Regions from separate parts of the Lactobacillus amylovorus DSM 20531 genome, predicted to be linked through region 1. Evidence: predicted binding sites of a transcription regulator. Region 1 holds the regulator's gene; each other region holds the start of a gene.

Region 1 (3,195 bases):
ACCTTGTAATCAGCTTCACCCATGTGACGCTTGATTGAAACAATGGTGTTAGGGTTAGTAATAGCTTGACGCTTAGCAACTTCACCTACTTGAATTTCACCGTCTTTGAAAGCAACTACAGACGGAGTAGTACGATTGCCTTCTGGGTTAGTAATGATCTTTGGTTCTTTACCTTCAAGAACTGCAACTGCTGAGTTAGTAGTTCCGAGGTCAATACCAATAACTTTTGACATGTATAAACTTCCTCTCTTATTGAGCAACTACAACCATAGCTGGTCTTAGTGTCCGATCTTTATATTGATATCCTTTTTGTAAAACCTGAACAACGTGATCTTTTTGATCATCATTCTCAGCTGCTACTGTTTGAACAGCTTGATGCAATGTCGGATCAAATTTAACGCCTTCAGCCTCAATCTCAACAATACCGTGATCTTTCATGGCCTTTGCAAGTGAATCAAGGGTCATTTGAACACCTTTCTTCAATTGCTTAGACACATCATCATCGGCCTTAACGCTTAAAGCTCTTTCCAAATTGTCCATTGCAGGCAAAACGTCTTTAGCTAAGCTTTGAGATTCATACTTGATAAGTTGTGCTCTTTCTTTTGAGTAACGAGCTTGCATATTTTGAATTTCGGCTTCGCTACGCAAGTACTTATCTTCAAGATCTTTATTCTTTTCTTTTAAGTCAGCGATTTCTTTAGCTAACTTTTGATCTTCTTTATCTTTTTTAGGCTCTTCGTCTTTAGCCGTTTCTTTTTTCACAGCCTTTTTTGGCTCAGAAGCCTTTTCTTTTTTATCTAAATCTCTTTCACTTGGAGACTCTTCTCTACTCACGGCTAACCTCCTCTATTGAAATTTACCGTAATAATCAAGCAACTTCTTGGCCAACTCATTTCTAAAGTATTCAAGAAGGCCGATCATTTGTGAATACGGCATATTTGTTGGCCCAAGTAAAGCAATTGTTCCTTTACCATGGGTGCCAACGCTATATTCAGCAGTCACCAGACTATAATTCTTTAATAAGTCGTTAGGCATTTCTGAACCTAACTTTACTTTTACTGGATATTTCTCAGTCTTTGGATCAGCCTTACCATCTAGCAAGTTAGAAAATAGATTATCATGATCGATCATTTCATAAAGCAATATGATATCATTGACATTATGCTCAGATGTGTTTTTCAACAAATTAATTTGTCCATCAACATACATCTGCTCGCTTGCAGCATCTTTTAAAACATCTTCGACCAAATCTAGAAGCTCACTAACATGATCGCTACCGATTTCGTTTTTAGCAAGCTCACTTAAGAATGAAATATTAACTTCATTTAAGCTCTTGCCTACTAATTGATCGTTGATCATGCGTACTGCTTTTTCAATTTCTTCCCCATGAATATTGTGTGGTAAAGCATAAACCTGATTTTGAACGTTACCATCACTCGTAACCAGAATGGCCATCACTTGTCTAGCTGACAAAGGCACAATTCTGAAACCGGTGATCTTAACATCCCCACTCTCAGGTCCTTCGGCAAAAGCAGTATAATCAGTTAAATCTGATAAGATACGAGCTGCTTCTTGCACAATCTCATTTACTTGATGGAAGGGCCGATCTAATTGACTTCCGATTGTATTATAAACGGACTCTGGCAACTGCAGTGGTTCAACCAAATTATCCAAATAGTATCGATAACCTTCGCTTGAAGGAATTCTACCACTAGAAGAGTGAGTCTTTTCAATCAAGCCCTGATCTTCAAGCACTGCCATTTCATTACGAATGGTTGCACTTGATACCTTAATTGGTAATTGGTTCATCACTGTCTTTGAACCTACAGGCTCATGTGTCTGCGTGAAGTCCGTGATTATTGTTTTTAAAATAAGTTCTTGACGCTCGGTCAACATAAATATCGCCCTCACTTTTAGCACTCATATCTCTCAGGTGCTAACAGATTCTATTATACTAAAATTTAGCAATAATTCAACCCGAGTGCTAATTTATTTTGAACTTTTTTCTAGTTTGATTCTTTGCGTTGCTACATGCTCAATAAAGTATTGATCGTGCTCAACTAAAACCATAGCTGGTTGAACATTTTTCAGTAGCTTAATCAACTGATCTTGATTAAAAACATCCAAATAATTCGCAGGCTCATCCCACAAGTATAAATCAGCTGGTTCTACTAAAGATTTAGCCAAAGCTACTCGTTTTTGCTGACCCATGCTCATTTCTTCGATCTTGGTAGTAAAACTTTCTCGTGGAAAGCCCATTTTCTTCAAATTATTGAGCAGCTCTTCATATGAAATCTTTTGTTTTTCCGCAAACTCTTTTAATGTACCGGTATATTCAGTAAAGTCTTGAGGTAAATATGATATTTTCAAGCCATTGGTTAACGCAAACTGGCCTTGATATGACACATCATTTGCTTTACTTAATAGCAATTTCAAAAAGGTCGATTTACCAGTACCGTTTTTGCCTTCTAGAGAAATGACGCCCTTATTTTCAACAATCATGTTTAGATCTTCAAAAAGCTGTTTATCTTGAACCCTCAAAGACAAGTGCTGAGTTTCAAGTAAAGTATGATGATAATTTGACTGGAAATTCATTGTTAAATAAGGCACATCTTCAATATTGACCATTAAACCTTTTTTTCTCTTCGATTCGTTTATCCATTCGACGCTGAGTATTGATCGCCTTTTTCATCATTTTAGCAGAGACATGGCCAATTGCACCTTTGTTTAATCTTGTTCGCCGATTAAGGACATGTTGTTCCTTCATTCCCTTATACTTTTGTGCTTCAACACTGTCTGACCAATTATTAAAACGAACATATTTCTTATTTAGGTTCTTAACTTCACCTTTTAGCTTTTCATTTTTATCCCGATTAAACTGATCTCTTTTCTCCTTTGTATCTTCATAGCTAGCATAATTTCCTTGATACAAATGAATTTCCGTATTTTCAATTGCCAAAATATGATCAGTAATTTGATTCAGAAAATTACGATCATGACTTACCACAATGAAGCCCTTATCATGTTTTTTTTCAAATATTGTGCTACTTGCATACGACTTTCTTCATCCAAGTGATTCGTCGGCTCATCAATTAACGGAAATGCATCCCTATCAGTAAATGACAAGGCTAGTAATACCTTTGTTTGCTCGCCACCACTTAATGTATCAAACGGCTGCCACAATAAATTAGGATC
Region 2 (3,195 bases), 680 kb from region 1:
TTGCAGTCCCATCAAGACCGTCATCAATTAACATATCGCCGTTCTTAACGTCTTTAGTAATTGAATCAGTACCAACTACGGCTGGTAATTCAAGTGAACGAGCCATAATTGCTGAGTGAGCAGTACGACCACCAACATCAGTAACAAAGCCTTTAACGTACTTCTTGTTAAGTTGAGCAGTGTCACTAGGAGTTAAGTCGTGAGCTACAACGATAACTTCATGATCGATTGAAGCTGGGTTTGGTAATTCCTTGCCAAGAAGGTGAGCCATGATACGCTTTGAAACGTCACGTACGTCGGCTGCACGTTCTTGCATGTAAGGATTATCAGTCATGCCCTCAAAAATTGAGATGAACTTTTGTGCAGTTTCATCAAGAGCAGCTTCTGCATTAATCTTGGAGTCCTTAATTTCATTCTCAATAGCACCAGTGAATTCTGGGTCATTCAAAATCATTAAGTGAGCTTCAAAAACTTGGGCTTCTTCTTCACCCAAGCTCTTCTTAGCTGTATCACGAATCTTTTCAACTTCAGTAGTTGATTCCTTAATAGCATCCTTGTAGCGTGATACTTCTGAATCAACATCACTGATTGAAGATTTTGAGAATGAAAGATCAGGCTCTACAAGAAGATATGCTGGAGCAATGGCAATACCATCACTTGCAGCAATTCCCTTTAAAGTCTTGGTCATTATTCAGCTAAACCTTCTTTTTTCATAGTGTCAGCAATTGCGTCTAATGCGTCCTTTTCGTCGTCACCTTCAGCAGTGATAGTAACGTCTGCGTTTTTGCCAACACCAAGTGACATAACGCCCATGATTGACTTCAAGTTTACTGACTTGCCGTTGTATTCCAAGTTAACATCTGAACCGAACTTTGAAGCAGCTTGTACTAAAAGAGTAGCTGGACGTGCATGAATACCTGTTTCTGCAATAATATGAAAATCGCGTTTTTCCATTATGAATATCTCCTTTAAAATTAAAAAATTAAACTGGCAATAAATACCCATTCGAGTACTAGATTATCATGTTTTTACGGTTAAGACAACAATAATGTAATAGTTTACATCATTTACTTACCAGTATTCGTCGCGGTATAAACAATAGAACCGCCTCTTTTAGCCCTACCAGTAATATACTGTCGCTTGCCATAATTCCTTATAGTCTTTTGAAGCTCAAAGGCATCTTCAGGTTTGACCTCATACTCTTTGATTTCGCCTGAAACCAATTGGTCCAAAATTTTTTGATAATCCAAAAACATCACCACACTTTTTAAATTTTATAATTTTTTTACTCTTTATTCTACTCTTTATACTAAATTTTCAAAAATATTAATATTTTGTCTATTCTTACAAAAAATAAGTTCATTAGTGCTTAGCACTTGACTAAGGCGAGTGCTAATAATATAATTTTGGTACAGTTTAAATGAAAGGCGGTAAGAATATTTGCTTTGCCAAAATTGTCATGAACGGCCTGCCTCTATTCATCTTTTTACCAAGGTGAATGGCCAAAGCCGAGAGATTAATTTATGTCAACACTGTTATCAAGAATTAAGAAATCAACAAGGAAATCTAGAAAATATGAATAACTACAATAACGAATTTTTTGGCGACTTTGATGATTTATTCAACGCATTAAACGGAAATAACAACAATGCCGCAAACAACAATAATATGGGAAACAACGACCCAAGAATGCAAATGGGTGGTGGCAACGGAAACGGTGGTCAAGGCGGCAGAAGCTTGCTTGATCAATATGGTACAGATTTAACCGCCCTTGCTAAGAAAGGCAAAATCGACCCAGTAATCGGCCGTGATAAAGAAATCACCCGTGTCATTGAAATTTTAAACAGAAGAACTAAAAACAACCCAGTTTTAATTGGTGAAGCTGGTGTTGGTAAGACTGCTGTAGTTGAAGGACTTGCTCAAGAAATCGTTGACGGTTCTGTTCCAGCTAAACTGCAAAACAAGCGTATCATTTCCTTAAATGTAGTATCACTTGTTCAAGGTACTGGTATCCGTGGTCAATTCGAACAAAGAATGGAACAATTGATCAAGGAATTACAACAAAATGACGATATCATCCTATTTATTGATGAGATTCACGAAATTGTTGGTGCCGGAAATGCTGAAGGCGGTATGGACGCCGGCAACATTATTAAGCCTGCCCTAGCTCGTGGCGAACTGCAATTAGTAGGTGCTACTACTATTAAGGAATACCGCAATATTGAAAAGGATTCAGCTTTAGCAAGAAGATTCCAACCTGTTGAAGTTAAGGAACCTTCAATTGATGAAACTACCCGTATTTTAAAGGGTATTCAAAAGCGTTACGAAGATTACCACCACGTTCACTACACAGACGATGCTATTGAATCTGCTGCTAAGCTTTCTGCTCGCTACATTCAAGATAGATTCTTGCCTGACAAGGCCATTGACTTACTTGATGAAGCTGGTTCAAGAATGAACTTAACTATTCCTTATATTGATAAGGATAAGATGCAAGAAAGAATCAATGCAGCTGAACAATTAAAGGAAGAAGCCTTGAAGAAAGAAGACTACGAAAAGGCTGCTTACTACCGTGATCAAATTGATAAATACGAAAAGGTAAAGGATCAAAAAGTTGACCCTGACAAATCCCCAGTTATTACCAGCAAGATCATGAACAAGATTGTTGAAGAAAAGACTGGCATCCCTGTCGGCGATATTCAAAAACAAGAAGAAAATCAATTGCAAAATTTGGCTAGTGATTTGAAAGCTCACGTTATCGGTCAAGACAAGGCTGTTGACAAAGTTGCTCGTGCTATTCGTCGTAACAGAATCGGTTTCAACAAGTCTGGTCGTCCAATTGGTTCCTTCTTATTCGTAGGACCTACTGGTGTTGGTAAGACTGAACTTGCTAAACAACTTGCTAAACAAATGTTTGGTTCAAAAGATGCAATGATACGTTTCGATATGTCTGAATACATGGAACAATATTCTGTATCTAAGTTGATTGGTTCAGCTCCTGGTTACGTTGGCTACGAAGAAGCTGGTCAATTGACTGAACAAGTTCGTCACAACCCATACAGCTTGATTTTGCTTGACGAAATTGAAAAAGCTCACCCAGACGTTTTGAACCTCTTCTTGCAAATCTTAGATGATGGTCGTTTGACTGATTCACAAGGTAGAACTGTTTCATTCAAAGATACAATCATCATCATG
Region 3 (3,195 bases), 630 kb from region 1:
CGATGCCGTTGTTCTAGGACCAGGTAGTTTGTTTACTTCAATTTTGCCTAACTTGATGATTTCTAACTTGGGTGAAGCTGTTCGTGAGACTGAAGCAGAAGTTATCTATATTTGTAACATTATGACTCAGCGCGGTGAAACTGATCACTTTAGTGATGCAGAACACGTAGAAGTAATCAATAATCACTTAGGTGGTCACTATATCAATACTGCTTTGGTTAATGGCGCTAAAATTGATATGAGCAAATTCCACCCTGAAGATTATGATGCTTATCTTGAACCTGTAAGAAATGACTTTGAAGGTTTAAGAGCACAAGAATGTCGTGTAATTACCGATGACTTTATTGATCAAAGACATGGTTTAGTCTTCCATGATGGTGAAAAGGTAGCTAAGGAAATTATTAATCTGGCATTTGAAGCAATGTCACGAAAGAGAATGAAGGAAAATTAATGGCTAGTTATGCTAGTGAGGTCAAAAAGGAGCTAACTTCGCTTGAGGTGCATCCAGAGCATGCAAAAGCAGAGTTAGCCGCTTTTTTGCGGATGAATGGAGTTTTAAATCTTCATGATCATCAATTTAGTTTAGATATTACAACAGAAAATCCTGCGATTGCGCGACGCATTTTTAAATTAATCAAAGTAGCTTACGGTATTGAGCCATTGCTGATTGTTTCGCGCAAGATGAAACTAAAGAAAAATAATCAATACTTAGTTCGTCTTAATCAAAAAGTGCAAGAAATTCTGGAAAATTTGCAAATTTGGGATCCTGAAAAGGGATTAGTAACCAGAATTCCTGAACGAATTCGTAAGTCTCGTGAAGGGGCAATGTCATACTTGCGTGGTGCCTTTTTAGCCGGTGGTAGCGTCAATAACCCTGAAACTAGTCGTTATCACTTAGAGATTTATTCAACTTATGAAGATCATAATGAAGATCTAGCTAAGATTATGAATGAATATTTCTATTTGAATGCTAAAATGACTAAGAGAAGAAGAGGCTATATCGTTTATCTCAAAGAAGCTGAAAAAATTGGCGACTTTTTGCATATTGTAGGTGCATTAAATGCCATGCTTAATTTTGAAGATTTGCGGATTATGCGTGATATGCGTAACTCAGTTAACCGTTTGGTTAACTGCGATACCGCAAATATGAAAAAGACAGCTTCTGCCTCGGCTAAACAAGTTGAAGATATTCAAACAATTCAGGCAGAAAAGGGCTTAGATGATTTGCCAGAAAAATTGCAAGTGCTAGCTCGTTTTAGACTGGCCCACCCTGAATTAACTTTAAAAGAAGTAGCGGATCAGATTCCCGATGGTCCTATCTCTAAATCAGGAGTAAATCACCGCTTTAAAAAATTACATGAAATTGCGGAAAGTTTAAGAGCATAAAAAAGATCACTTCAATCGAAGTGATCTTTTTTTGCGTAATCAGTTAATGATTACTTCTTCTTGTTGACCATAATTTCGTCAATTAAACCGTATTCCTTAGCTTCTTCTGCAGTTAAGTAGTTGTCACGTTCAGTATCCTTTTGAATCTTGTCCAAAGGTTGACCGGTAGTTTCGTGTAAGATTTCGTTAATCTTCTTACGACTCTTTAAAATTTCGTTAGCTGCAATTTGAATATCAGTTTGTTGACCTTGTGCACCACCTAATGGTTGGTGAATAAGGACGGTTGAGTTAGGAAGTGCGAAACGCTTGCCCTTAGTACCACTAGTCAAAAGGATGGAAGCCATTGAAGCAGCCATACCAATTGCAATAGTAGAAACATCCGACTTGATAAAGTTCATGGTGTCCATGATAGCAAGACCAGAGGTAATAACACCACCAGGAGAGTTGATGTAAAGTGAAATATCCTTAGTGTTGTCTTGAGCATCTAAGAAGAGCAATTGAGCAATGATTGAGTTGGCCATTTGGTCATTAATTTCACCACCCAGCATGATAATTCTGTCTTTAAGCAAACGTGAGTAAATATCGTAAGCACGTTCGCCACGAGCAGTTTGTTCAATAACTGTAGGTACTAGCATAAATTTGCCTCCTAAATTTTTCGTTATATTTAATTAGCACTCATTCAAGCACAGTGCTAATTAAATCACTTCGTAATAAAAGTGTCAAATAATGAGACTTACTTGTATTGAAATTGTATTTTTGCGAGTGAATCTTATATATTATAATTACTATGTAAAACCAAAATTATGTAATATCGGAGGATAGGCTTGAAGTATACAAATAAAATTTTAACCGCTACATCTGCTGTAGCACTTAGTGTAGGTTTGTTAATGGGCTATGCTAAACCTGTTTCTGCTGCTGACGCTAACTCAGCAAGTAAGACAACAGATACTAATAGCTCTAGTGATAGTAAAAAAGCACCAGTTCAAACCAGTACTTCTTATGATTTGATGGTTAAAGTGGGTAGTGGTAGACGCTACAATGTTTACAAGAAGATCAGCAATGGTAAGCCTTCTGGCAAGATCGCTGATGCAAGTGACTACCAATACGCTCATATTCAATCAGATCAAAGTATTAAGACTAGAGATAATGGTACTTATTGGCGTATTTACGTAGACGGCCGTAAGGTTGGTTACGTAAACCAAAACTATTTCACTAGAAACACAATTGCTGTTCCTAAGACTGTAAGTTTGGTTAGAAATAGCAACTACCTCTTTGATCCTACTGATGCAATCAGTTATGTAACCAACAATATGGGTACTGTGATTGATAACCAAGATGTAGATGTATCTGAAGATATGATCGACTGTACTGATCCAGGTACTTACAATGTTAAGTACAGCTATGGTTCTGCTAAGGCAACAGTTAAGGTAACTGTTAGAAAGAGCACCAAGGAAGGTATTGCCGACGCAAGCAAGGTTCAAGCTAAGTCATTTGACGGTAACTTGAAGTCTTGGAAGACTTACTATGGTAGTTCAGCTAACTATGTAACTAAGACTGACTTTGCTCCTGATAAGTCTAAGCATACTTATACTAGTGATGGTGGTAATTTAACCTTTAAGACTCGTTTCTTCCAACCAGTTTTATTGAGTGTTGCTAGAGACATTAAAGATGACGACTACATTAACCGTGTAGGTCACATTCCAGAAGGTATCACGATGTCAAACGGCTGGCTTTACACTAGCTTGCTCAGCAGTACTACTATTACTGACGGTCACATTGTGGGTTACAACTTGAACAACTTGACTAACG
Region 4 (3,195 bases), 670 kb from region 1:
ACATATTGCGGGTATAGTTAAATGGTAGAACGACAGCTTCCCAAGCTGTAGATGCGGGTTCGATTCACGCTATCCGCTCTAACCAAAAAACAGGGATGAATTTTTCATCCCTGTTTTTGTTTTATCTTGTTTTCTTTTTAAACCATGATCACAGTTAGAACACTGCTTAAGATTGCCAGATAGATTGGCATATAAATCGTTTGTGAATATAAATAGCTCCCAGCAAAGAGCATGCCGTAAATTGCTTCAATAATGAAGTTAATGAGTGAACTTTGATAATTCAATACGCTGAAGATCAAACCGGAAACGATGATTCCCACAACGGCAACTTGAACGCTATCTCTACGGAAAGCATAGTTGAATAAAAAGCCCGTTGCTAGGAATTCCTGCAGAATCGGTAAGATGATTCCTTGAACGACGATCAAGAACCAGAACATCCCTGTTGACTGACTCTTAAGATAAATCGTCTGGAAATCATACAGAGGTATTTTGCCATACGCCTGCAAATATGAAATCGAAATTCGAGTAGCCGTCAGCACCAGCGTTAATAAAACTACCGCCGAGAAATTCCCCAGCCACGGCAATTTAAAATCACGCGCAAAAAAGCGATTCTCACGATTATAGCGATATACATAAAACAGTAAAATCATCGCAGCCACGACACCGAATAAAATCAGGTCCCAGACATGCAACGGCGACTTTCTAGTAACAAGCTTCACTACTGCAAAGACCATCAGGTAACAGATTAAATACACTGCATAGCGAATGACATTGCCCTCTCTCGATTCTGGCGTATTCAAGATTTTCACTCCTACTCTGGATTGTATCCTACAAATTCCATATTATACCAAAAAAATACAGTTAATTGAATACAGATTATTTTACTTCCACAATAGTTACCTTGATATTCTCCGGCCGGTGCTTCAACTGTTTAAGTCGTCCCTGCCTCTTTTTTCATAATTGCTTGCCCCAGTGGTGAATCAAAGGAAATATTGCCATCGGCTAAATCAGCCTCCATCCGGCCAACAATCTTATATTCTTCAGTATCTTCATCATCGTCAAACTTCAAGACAACGGTTTTGCCCAAATCAACCTTGCCATCGTCCTTAGTTTCAACGATTTCCGTATACTTTAATTGTTTGCCTAAGTAACGCTTAGCTTCAGTATATTCCGTATTTTCTGAAAGGTCGCCGAGCGCAGCACGTGCTGCCTGCAAAATTTTAATTCTGCGTGGACGATCCTTCTTTAAGCGGGCAATTTCATCTTCAATTTGTTTGTAGCCTTCTGGCGTCATCTTTTGAAAATATACCATAATAGTTATTTCTCCTTTTGCTTTTTAATTATGTAAGAGTTTTCCACAAGTGTTAATCCTTAATTTGATCAACTTTTTAATCAAAAATTAGCACTATATGTTTTTGAGTGCTAAATAGTTTAACTTTGTTTCAAAACGACTACAATAATCAGTGTAAGGAAAAAGAGATCAGATAAACAAATGATTCGCTCCTTACAAATTAACTTAGACAAAAAATGAAAGGAAGTTTTATTTATGGCAAACGATATGATGAATCGTCGTAATGATATGATGGATGCAATGAACGACTGGTTTGGTTTTCCAAGAAACTTCTTTGATGACAGTGAAATTGAAAACATCATGCAATCAGATGTTGCTGAAACTGATAAAGATTATGTAGTTAAGATTGATATGCCAGGCATGAACAAAGATGACATTAAGCTTAACTATAAAGATGGTGTTTTGAGTGTTGCCGGCACCAGACAAGCCTTTAAGGACACCAGCGACAAGAACAGAAACATCATTCACCAAGAGAGAAGCGAAGGCAGTATCTCAAGAAGCTACAGATTACCAAATGTAGTTGCAAGTGACATTCATGCAAAGTATGATAATGGTGTATTGACCATCACTTTGCCAAAGCAAACCGCTAGCGATGATGGCAATTCTATCCAAATTGATTAATTATTAGATAATTGCAAGAAATCTAATAAGTAACGGATAAATAGTTCTCTGAAGCGAGTTCATGATTGAACCCGCTTTTGTTTTGGCTTAAAATAGAGTTAATTTAAGAAAAAATTAAAAACGTAAATTGCAATAATAAATTGAACATTTATACTGCTTGATAGATATGATCTAATTCTTTCTCAAAGATTTCATCTGGAGTATGATATGCCAAGATCTTTCTTGGTAGTGAATTGCACCAGGTTTCAATATTAATGATATCTTGAAGAGAATAGTTATTGATGTAATCACCTTTGGGAATAAATCTGCGAATAAGGCCATTGTGTCTTTCAACAGTGCCTTTATCACAAGAAGTATATGGATGAGCATAGTAAACCAGGGTTTTTGAAACTGTCTCCAGATTGGATAAATCCGCAAACTCTGATCCATTATCAGTTGTAATTGTCTTAAAGATGTCATTCCAATGTTCACTATACTGTTTGCGCAGAGCCTGAAAAGCAGTCATCACACTGGCGGCTGTCTTATCAGGAATACGCAAGATTAAAAATTCACGGCTCATTCGTTCAGACAAAGTTAGCAGTACTTGATCATCCTTAGTTTTATGTCCTAAGACTAAATCGCATTCCCAGTGGCCAAATTCCTTACGATCATTGATCTCCTTGGGACGTTCTTCAATACTTCGGCCAAGCTTTTTCTTATTTTTACGAATGCGATGTATTTTAGTATTGCGCTTTAACTTTTCTGGCAAATCAGAATTTCTCATACCCATTAAGCATTGATCTACATAGTTGTACAAGGTTCTAGTGCAAACTACCTGATCACGAGAAAATTCTCCTAAAGCTAAGCAGCGATTGGCACATACATCAAGAGACCAGCCATCTTCGCAGAAATGCTTATTAACGTATTTGATAAAGTCAAATTTCTTTAAGAAATCTGATTTACGACCGCAATTCTTACGATGTATTTGGTAAGCTTTATCACCTTGTTGTGCCTTATAGCGTTTTTTCTTACCATGATAAAGCAAAACAGTACCACGTTTAACCTCATAACTGATAGTAGAAGGAGAGCAATCAAGCTCACGAGCAATAGCCCTAAGAGAGAAACCGTCTTTAATACGGGTTTGAATAACAACCCGTTGCTCAAATGATAAATGCTTTCCCTTTTGGTGCTTAGGCATGATAGAATGTAAAGAGTCCATTTGTGACCTCCAATAGATGTTTTTG

What was found. Region 1 encodes HrcA, which represses chaperone genes, less so after heat shock. Its sites were predicted from a motif close to TTAGCACTCNNNNNNNNNGAGTGCTAA; they were not measured.
Region 2: a site for HrcA is predicted at 1,370-1,396, ahead of LA20531_RS08890 (ATP-dependent Clp protease ATP-binding subunit). Genes of this name have one in related genera too.
Region 3: a site for HrcA is predicted at 2,055-2,081, ahead of clpP (ATP-dependent Clp endopeptidase proteolytic subunit ClpP). Genes of this name have one in related genera too.
Region 4: a site for HrcA is predicted at 1,400-1,426, ahead of LA20531_RS04805 (Hsp20/alpha crystallin family protein). Genes of this name have one in related genera too.

Annotation. Positions count from the first base shown of each region.
Region 1 covers NZ_CP017706.1:235,946-239,140, forward strand. The annotation lists gene dnaK (molecular chaperone DnaK) at 1-233, opposite strand, end outside; gene grpE (nucleotide exchange factor GrpE) at 250-834, opposite strand; gene hrcA (heat-inducible transcriptional repressor HrcA) at 847-1,896, opposite strand; partial or broken gene abc-f (ribosomal protection-like ABC-F family protein) at 1,990-3,195, opposite strand, start outside.
Region 2 covers NZ_CP017706.1:1,725,536-1,728,730, reverse strand. The annotation lists gene ptsP (phosphoenolpyruvate--protein phosphotransferase) at 1-688, opposite strand, end outside; gene LA20531_RS08900 (phosphocarrier protein HPr) at 688-954, opposite strand; gene LA20531_RS08895 (hypothetical protein) at 1,068-1,256, opposite strand; gene LA20531_RS08890 (ATP-dependent Clp protease ATP-binding subunit) at 1,441-3,195, shown strand, end outside.
Region 3 covers NZ_CP017706.1:1,780,027-1,783,221, forward strand. The annotation lists gene LA20531_RS09125 (gluconeogenesis factor YvcK family protein) at 1-451, shown strand, start outside; gene whiA (DNA-binding protein WhiA) at 451-1,386, shown strand; gene clpP (ATP-dependent Clp endopeptidase proteolytic subunit ClpP) at 1,437-2,021, opposite strand; gene LA20531_RS09140 (SH3-like domain-containing protein) at 2,211-3,195, shown strand, end outside.
Region 4 covers NZ_CP017706.1:908,468-911,662, forward strand. The annotation lists tRNA gene LA20531_RS04790 (tRNA-Gly) at 8-78, shown strand; gene LA20531_RS04795 (CPBP family intramembrane glutamic endopeptidase) at 138-800, opposite strand; gene greA (transcription elongation factor GreA) at 932-1,312, opposite strand; gene LA20531_RS04805 (Hsp20/alpha crystallin family protein) at 1,547-1,972, shown strand; gene LA20531_RS04810 (IS30 family transposase) at 2,121-3,170, opposite strand.